2 linked regions of the Candidatus Thiodictyon syntrophicum genome follow. Each later gene encodes a partner of the first gene's protein in a complex. Links are inferred from orthologs where the notes say so. Each region holds a gene or a part of one and is shown in the gene's direction. Other genes may lie near its edges.

Region 1 (4,711 bases):
CGCGCCAAGACCTTCCGCCGCTACCTGATCAACCACGCCTATCCCATCGCCATCGACGGCTCCCAGAAATTCACCCGTGACCACCTCTGGGATGAGAATCTCCTGGAACGTCAGGTCGGGGCCGAGGACGCGCGCCACACCCAGTACTTCGTCTACGTCCTGGAGGCCAGTCTGGCCTTTCACAACGGGCTGGTGATCCCCTTGCTGAGCGAATTCCTCGAATATGCCAAGGGCGATACCAAGGCCGACAAACAAGACTGCGAACGGCGCGCCTTCACGCGGCTCAGCGCCCGGATCAAGACGCTGTTCCCGCGCCTGCCGATCTTGCTGTTGCTCGACGGTCTCTATGCCGACGGACCGGTGATGCAGTGCTGCCATCAGTACCACTGGCAGTTCATGATCGTTTTCAAGGACAAGGACTTGCCTACGGTCTGGGAGGAATTCCACGCGCTGCACGCGGTGCAGCCAGCGGGTTGTCAGCGCGACTGGGGGGAGCGCCACCAGCGCTTTTCCTGGGTCAACGCGATCGACTATGCCTTCTCAAACAACACGCGCCGCCACCTCAGTCTGCATGTGGTGGTCTGTGAGGAGACCTGGGAGACGATCGATGAACAAGGCGCGCGCCTGACCAAGACCGCGCGCCATGCCTGGCTCTCCAGCCAACCACTCAGCCGCGCTAATGCGCATGAGCGCTGCAACCTAGGGGCCCGTTACCGCTGGGGCATCGAGGCCGGCTTCCTGGTGGAGAAACATCAGGGTTACCACTACGAGCACGCCTTTGCCCTGAACTGGAACGCCATGAAGGGCTATCACTACCTGATGCGCCTGGCGCACCTGTTCAACACCCTGGCACGCTTTGCCCGCCATCTGCGCGAGCTTTATCGCACCCTGGGCGTGCGTGGCGCCATCGCCTTCATCCGCGCGTCCTGTGCCGGCCCCTGGCTCGACCCCGCGCGGATGCGCCGCCTGCTCGCCCAGCCGCTGCAGCTTCAGCTCGAATAACCGCCGCCGGGAACGGCGCCCGACCCCGGCACGCCGGCGACCACCGGTGCTGGCAACCGCTGGCCTGGCGAGCGTGACGCATGCCCGAGTACCGGTCCGACAACCCTCCCGGCACCTGCCAAACCTTCTGCCGCAACCCCCGGTCAGGGCCAACGCACCCCGCAGCGGCCAACGCCAGCGCCCAACGGCGCCGACGCCGCCCAATGTCAGCCGGCGGCAGGGTTATGCTTCAGGGCTGGCCGCGGCGCGTAGTCCTGGCAGCCGGGCTCGGCTTGCTTTATCGTATGCGGTTGGACGAGGTGGCTCGAGGCGCCTCGCCGGTCAGTGTCCATGCGTTCTCGAAAAATCTATTTCAAGTTCTTAATTAAGGTTTTAAGTGAATGCCTTCGTTTGACATCGTATCCGAGATCGACCTTCAGGAGGTCCGTAACGCGGTCGATCAAGCCAACCGGGAGATTGCGACCCGGTTCGACTTCAAGGGCGTCAAGGCGCATTTCGAGCTATCCGACGAACAGATCATGATGACTGCCGAGCAGGAGTTCCAACTCCAGCAGATGATGGATATTCTGCGTCAGAAGCTGGTCAAGCGCGCGGTCGACCTCAAGGCCCTGGACCCCCAGGACCCTGCGGTGACACTCAGTACCGCGCGCCAGGAGGTCCGCCTCAAACAGGGCGTGGACACTGAAACCGCCAAGTCGATGGTCAAGCGTGTCAAGGGCAGCAAACTCAAGGTCCAGGCGCAGATCCAAGGGGACCAGGTGCGGATCACCGGAAAAAACCGCGATGACCTCCAGGAGGCTATCGCCCTGTTGCGTGCAGAGGACTGGGGGTTGCCGATAAAAGTCAGCAATTTTAGAGACTGAAAGCGCGTCCCCCACGGCGACCGGCGCGACGCGGCAGCGTCCCCGGCGTCCACCGATTCCGCAGACCCGAGGAACCACCATGCACAGCCCCCGCTTGATCGTCGCCGCCGTCCTGTGGCTTGCCGCCGGCAGCCTGCTCGCCGCGCCTGAAGACAATATTCGCGCCGCCCTGACCAAGGTCATCCCCGGTATCAAGATCACGAGTATCGCGCCGTCGCCGGTGAAGGGTCTCTTCGAGGTCCTGGTCGGAACCCAGATGATGTATGTCACGGCAGACGGCCGCTATTTCGTGGACGGGCGCATCGTCGACCTCACCAGCCGGGAGGACCTAACCGAGCCCCGCCTGTCCGGCGCGCGCAAGCAACTGGTGGACGGCCTGGGCGAGTCCCAGATGGTGATCTTCGAGCCCGCGGGCGAGGCCAAGCACACGGTCACGGTCTTCACGGACATCGAGTGCGGCTACTGCCGCAAACTCCACGGTCAGATCGCGGAGTACGGCAAGGAGGGCATCCGCGTGCGCTATCTCTTCTTCCCGCGCGCCGGTAAGGGCAGCCCGGCCTACCAGGAGGCCGTCTCGGTGTGGTGTGCGGGCGATGCGGCGGCGCGCCGCGCCGCCCTGACGGACGCCAAGGCCGGCAAGAGCGTCGAAGAAAAGACCTGTGACAACCCGGTGGATGCCCACATGGCGGCGGGCGAGGAACTCGGCCTGCGCGGTACCCCGGCCATCCTCACCGACACCGGCGAATTGATTCCGGGCTATGTGGAGCCCAAGCGGCTGGCCGCGCAGTTGGCTGCCGGGCCCGCGAGCGGCGCCGGCACGGCAAGCGGCAACGTCCGCTGAGCGGGAACGGGGGCCTGGCCCACCGCACCCTGGTCTGAGGTCGACACGGAGGCGGTCGCGATGTGGGCCTATAAGCTGGAATATGCCTGGCGAACTGATCGCGGGCGCGTGCGCACGCGCAATGAAGACGCGGTCACCGTCCACGCCGACATGGGTCTGGTGGTGGTGGCCGACGGGGTCGGCGGGGCCAGCGCCGGGGAGGTCGCGAGCCGGCTCGCCGCCGACACGATTCGCGAGCGTTTCAAACGCCAGGCCCTGCCGCGGACCGATGCCGACAAGGCGCGGTTGCTGACCGAGGCGGCGGTGGAGGAGGCCAATCGGGCCGTCTGGCAATTGTCCCAGACCAAGACCGATTGTGTCGGCATGGGGACCACCGTGGTCTTGGGCTTTGCCGGTGCGGACTGGCTGGCCTATGCCAACGTGGGCGATTCGCGCCTGTACCGCCTGCGCGGTGAACGCCTGGAGCAACTCTCCCATGACCACTCGTTCATTCAGGAGGTGGTCGACCAAGGTTTCTTCCGCACCCTGGAGGACGCCCGGCACTACGGCATCGGGGACAACATCCTGACCCGCGCCCTGGGTTCGTCCGCCGAGGTCCGTGTGTACTCGGGCGTCTCGGATCTGCAGACCGGCGACATCTACCTCTTCTGCACCGACGGACTCACCGGCATGGTGCCGGTGGATTGGCTTCGGCAGATCCTGGTCGCCGCCGGCAAGAGCGAACTGGGTCCCGCCGCCGAGGCCTTGGTCCGACTCGCCAACGAGCGTGGCGGGACCGACAACATCACGCTGGCCCTGTTGCGGGTCGGCGAGCGGCCTGCTGAAGATGCGCCGGATGGCCCGGTACCGGTGGGGGCGCCTTAGAGCGAACCATTGCGCGCGGATGAGGCTTTTCCTCGATCAACATTGGTACCAAGCCGACCGTCTTGTTTGATCCCCCCAGTTAAGATTTCAGGTGCCAGATAATACGGCAATCGGGGGCTGACGAAAGGAAGGCCAAAGCGTTACCCTGGTTTCACGGCGCTGCCGCGTCCACTGACGCACCATTGCTCAACCGGTCGAAATAGTCGATACACAAATCAACTGACCGCTCCGCATCGGCCGCCGCCAACAAGGCCTGTAGCGCGGCCTCCCGCTCGTGCGTTTCCGCAAGCGCTTTGCGCTCCCAGATATTCACTTCGATATCGTGAATCAAGCGCCCGACGTACCTGAGCTTCGGGTCAGTAAGCCGGTGATGTTCAAGCAGCGTCTCGAATGTCGATTTGTTATGGTAACGCCGAAATTTCGCGTCGGGCGTGTCGAACGCAATGCCTTCGTCGATCGTCACACCGTGCGGATAAAAGCGAAAGATGGCACGCGCATCGATATGCCGCTTGATGAGCCAGATGGATGCGCACTTGTCAGGCTCCAAGGTATCCCAGGTGCTATAGACCTGGCCCGCGGCGCGCAGCGGCGCCGCAGCGGTGCACCAGACCACCAGAGCGCAGGTCAAGAATACACTTCGGCTGCAACGCACGCTTCGTACCATTTGAGCAAGTCCGGCTGAGTGAGAGAGGCAACCTGTTCCTGATTCAATGCACCCACCGCGCGACCCCGACTCATGAGCAGGATCCGATCCCCCAGTGCAAGCGCCTCGTCCAGGTTGTGTGTCACGTAGAGCACACCCAGCCCAAGGCTCGCCCGCAGGTCCTTCAATAAGCTGATCATCTGCCGCTTCAGCAAGGGATCAAGGCTGCTGAACGGCTCGTCCATCAACAGGTAAGGCGGACTCCCCGCCAGTGCCCGCGCAATGGCAAGGCGCTGGCGCTCGCCCCCCGACAGTTGGTGGGGATAACGCTTCCGGTGCCCGGACAGAGCCACCCGGTCCAGCGCCTCTGACACCGTTGCGCAGACCGCCGCACGCGACTGCCCGTGACCCTGCAGACCAAAGGCGACGTTGCCGAAGGCACTCAGGTGAGGCCATAGCGCCAGGTCCTGAAAAATCATGCTTAGGCCCCTGCGGTGG
Region 2 (4,065 bases), 3.3 Mb from region 1 along the record:
GGTTCTCTGATAAGTGAAACAAGTCCATTAGGCAATGCTTGTCGCTTCGTCGTTGTCGTTGTCGTTGTCGTTGTCGTTGTCGTTGTCGTAATCGAGGTTAGCGTAACACCCCGCCCCGGACTCAAGCCAAATTTGGCCTCGATCGTCATTCCGGCCGGAGCGCCCGTAGGGTGCGCCGCGCGCACCCGCGCCACCACGATGCCATTGCGTCCCTGCGCAAGGTGCGCGCGGCGCACCCTACGTCGATCGCCGGTCGCGGCCGGAACGACGATCGAGGCCCCACATAGCATCGCTTCTCCGATTACGATCACGACAACGACAACGACAACCTAGGCCCGCTTAAGGCCCGGTCAACCCTTATCCACCCGCCGAAAGTGCCCCTCAATGACCCGGGGTCCGCGCTCGGCACCCGGGCCATGGGTGCGAACCGGGATGACCTTCACATACCGGCGGACCACCCAGCGGCGCAGCGGCGGGATCAGGAGCAGGAAGCCGAGGGTATCGGTGAGAAAGCCCGGGAGCAGCAGGAAGAGGCCGGCGACCAGGAGCAGGGCGCCGTCCAGAAGTTCCAGGGCCGGGACCTCGTCGCGGGCCAGGGACTCGCGCACCCGCATCAGCACGCCGAACCCCTGACGACGGACCAGCCAGGCGCCGAGGATCGCGCACAGGATGGACAGGGCGATGGTCGGGACGGCGCCGATGACCGAGCCGACCTTGATCAGGAAATAGACCTCGATCAGGGGCAGGCCGATGAACAACAGAATAAAAATTGGCACTGCAGGGGGCCTCTGGATGGGTGGGGGGATGCGGGGGAGCCGGCCGGGGGTCCTGACGCGGGCCCGGGCGGGCGGGCCGTTTGCGGGGTCCGATCGCGGCGGGACACCGCTCCCACGGGGTCCTGGTCGGCTTCGGCCCGGCATTGATGGCCGGACCTTTGTCCCCGAGCGGAGCGTTCAAGTGGCAGCAAAGGGCGGGCCGACGCCTTATCATCCCACAATGTGGCGGCGCCTGGCCGCCGCCCTGAGGCCGCCCGAGGATTTTCATGACCGCCGAGACCGATTACCGGCTGGTGCTCTGCACCTGCCCGGACCAGGAGTGCGCAACCCGTATCGCCGAGCGCCTGGTGGAGGAGCGGCTCGCCGCCTGCGTGAGCCTGGTACCGGGGCTCACGTCCATCTACCGCTGGCAGGGGGCGATCCAACGCGACGCGGAGGTCCTGCTCCTGATCAAGACGGTGGCCGTGCGCTTCGAGGTCCTGGCCGCGACCTTGAGCGCGTTGCACCCCTACGAGGTGCCGGAGATCATCGCGCTCCCGATCACCGCGGGGCTGCCCGACTACCTGACCTGGATGATCCAATGCACCCAACCAGACACCTGAGCGCCGGGGCCCGGTCCCTGCCACTTCTGCTCCTCCTGCTGTGCCTGTCGGTCCTGGCCGAGGAGGCGTTCTTGCTGCCGGAACAGGCCTTCCAGGTCGCGGCGCAGGCCGAGGGGGCGGACGCGGTGCGGGTGCGCTGGACCATCGCCGAGGGCTATTACCTCTACCAGGGCAAGTTCCGCTTTACGACCCAGACCCCGGGGATCGCACTCGGGACCCCGGCCCTGCCCCCCGCCGAGACGAAGCAGGACCCCTATTTCGGCGAGATGCAGGTCTATCGCCGCCAGGTCGAGGTCCTGCTGCCGCTCACCCGGGAGGCGGGGAGCGCAGACACCCTGGCCCTGGAGGTGACCTCGCAGGGGTGTGCCGATGCCGGCCTGTGCTACCCGCCCGAGCGTCAGCACCTCGCGGTCGGACTGCCCCCGGCGCCCGCGGCGGCCGGCCCGCGACCGCAGCCGGCGCAGACGCCGGGCGCGGCCCCGGCGGCGGCCGAGGCCCCGCCCTTGTCTTCCCCCATCGGCGCCGCCGCCCTGGGTCTGGGCAAGGCCGTCGGGGCGGCCGCGCGGCACGGGCAGGACAACGCGATCCCGGCCGTCGAGGAGGCCTTCCGCTTCCAGGCGACCGTGGCCGCCCCGGACCGGCTGGACCTCGCCTGGGACCTGGCCCCGGGGACCTATCTCTATCGCGAGAAGCTGGTCCTGGCGCTGGAGGGAGCCTCTGGGGTAACGCTCGGGGCCTTCCAACTGCCCCCGGGCGAGGTCGAGAAGGACGGGATCAGGCCGGACGGCAGCATCGGTGAGGTGGAGGTCTACCGGGGCCGCGTGGCACTTCAGGTACCCCTGGTGCGTCACGCCGGCGCCGCAGCCGAGGTCACCCTGGTGGTCAAGGACCAGGGGTGCGCGCAGCAGGGGCTTTGTTACCCGCCGCAGACCCGGCGGGTCAAGCTCGCGCTGCCGCCGGCGCCGGGCGGCGCTGAGATCGGGGGCACGGGCGGGACGGCGCCCCTGCAGTCGGCCGCGCCGGGCCGGCGCGCGACGCCCCCGCAGGCGCTCCCACCGGAGCCCCTGGAGGCGGTCTCCGAACAGGACCGGATCGCCGCGGTCCTGGCCGGCGGCAACCTGTGGGCGGTGGTCGGCCTGTTCTTCGGCTTCGGGCTGCTGCTCGCCTTCACGCCCTGCGTCTTCCCCATGATCCCCATCCTGTCGGGCATCATCGCCGGGCGCGGGGCGCACCTCAGCACCCGCCGGGCCTTCACCCTGTCGCTCGTCTATGTGCTCGCCATGGCCTTGACCTACACCCTCGCCGGGGTGCTGGCGGGGCTGTTCGGGGGCAACCTCCAGATCGTCTTCCAAAACCCCTGGATTCTCAGCGCCTTCGCCCTGGTGTTCGTCCTGCTGGCCCTGTCCATGTTCGGCTTCTTTCACCTGCAACTGCCCTCCGGGCTGCACGCCCGGCTGGCGGCGCTCAGCCACCGGCAGCGGGGCGGCACCCTGCTCGGGGTGGCCGTCATGGGCGTACTCTCGGCCCTGATCGTGGGTCCCTGCGTCGCCCCGCCGCTCTTCGGTGCCCTGATCTATATCAGCCAGACCGGGGACGCGGTGCTCGGGGGGGTGGCGCTCTTCGCCCTGAGCCTGGGGATGGGTGCGCCGCTCCTCGTCATCGGCACCTCCGCGGGCAAGTTCCTGCCCCGCAGCGGGGCCTGGATGGGGACGGTCAATGCGGTCTTCGGCGTGGGCCTGCTGGGGGTGGCCATCCTGCTGCTGGAGCGCATCCTGCCGGCGGCGGTGGCCATGCTGCTGTGGGGTCTGCTCCTCATCGGCAGCGCGGTCTACCTGGGGGCGCTCACCCAGTTGGCCCCCGGGGCGAGCGGTTGGAGCAAGCTCTGGAAGGGGCTCGGGGTCGGCCTGCTGATCTACGGCGCCCTGATGCTGGTGGGCGCCGCGGCGGGCGGCAAGGATACGCTCCAGCCCCTGCGCGGCCTCCTGGGCGGGGCCGGCGCGGCGGGCGGCGGCGCGCCGCGGGCCGCCTTCCAGCGCATCAAGACCGGGGCGGATCTGGACCGGGAACTGGCCGCCGCGCGGGCCAACGGGCGGCCGGTGCTGCTCGATTTCTACGCCGACTGGTGCATCTCCTGCAAAGAGATGGACCGCGACACCTTCAGCGACCCCGCGGTGATCGCCGAGTTGCAGCGGTTCGTCCTGCTGCGGGCCGACGTCACCGCCAACGACCCGGACGACCAGGCCCTGATGCAGGGGCGCTTCAAGCTCCCCGGGCCGCCCGCCATCCTGTTCTTCTCGTCGGCGGGGACCGAGGTCGCCGGTCTGCGGCTGGTCGGGTTCAGGCCGGCGGCCGAGTTCGCGCAACACCTGCGGCGGGCGGCTCCCGCGGGGCCTTAGCGCGACGTCGGTGCCGGTTTCGATCGCGGGCAGATTTTCCGCAGAACTGGACATGATCGCGCGAAGTCCGGACAATTCGACGGGATTCGCCGCCGCTTCGCCCATCCCGGGCAGGCGCCCGGCGCCAACCCGGCGGCCCTCGCCCCCCGCGGCGGCCTCCCCACACCCCGAACCTGCATGGGCACAGCGGCGACATGGCAAGCATCCTGGTCCTCAACGGACCCAACCTCAACCTGCTCGGGACCCGGGAGCCCGGCCACTATGGTCAGGTCACCCTGGCCGTGATCGAGG

Evidence for each region. Proteins that work in one complex are often made in the same cells at the same time.
Region 2: the proteins of THSYN_RS14565 (region 1) and THSYN_RS28840 are in contact, whole or in part, in a crystal structure (PDB 1JZD), measured with the Escherichia coli proteins. The link is inferred for Candidatus Thiodictyon syntrophicum from one-to-one orthologs.

What each region holds. Positions count from the first base shown.
Region 1 is NZ_CP020370.1:3,454,253-3,458,963, forward strand. Bases 1,038-3,825 are described here. They hold THSYN_RS14565 (DsbC family protein), read left to right. Parts: upstream 1,038-1,944; coding sequence 1,945-2,706; downstream 2,707-3,825. Other genes in these bases: THSYN_RS14560 (YajQ family cyclic di-GMP-binding protein), read left to right, coding at 1,383-1,865; THSYN_RS14570 (PP2C family protein-serine/threonine phosphatase), read left to right, coding at 2,767-3,570; THSYN_RS14575 (chromate resistance protein ChrB domain-containing protein), read right to left, coding at 3,722-3,825. Outside these bases: THSYN_RS14555 (transposase family protein), read left to right, coding at 1-1,002; more of THSYN_RS14575, read right to left, coding at 3,826-4,198; THSYN_RS14580 (ABC transporter ATP-binding protein), read right to left, coding at 4,195-4,711. UniProt on the Escherichia coli protein: Acts as a disulfide isomerase, interacting with incorrectly folded proteins to correct non-native disulfide bonds.
Region 2 is NZ_CP020370.1:6,721,134-6,725,198, forward strand. Bases 962-4,065 are described here. They hold THSYN_RS28840 (protein-disulfide reductase DsbD), read left to right. Parts: upstream 962-1,356; coding sequence 1,357-3,774; downstream 3,775-4,065. Other genes in these bases: cutA (divalent-cation tolerance protein CutA), read left to right, coding at 1,043-1,378; aroQ (type II 3-dehydroquinate dehydratase), read left to right, coding at 3,969-4,065. In the rest of the region: THSYN_RS28830 (FxsA family protein), read right to left, coding at 351-776. UniProt on the Escherichia coli protein: Required to facilitate the formation of correct disulfide bonds in some periplasmic proteins and for the assembly of the periplasmic c-type cytochromes.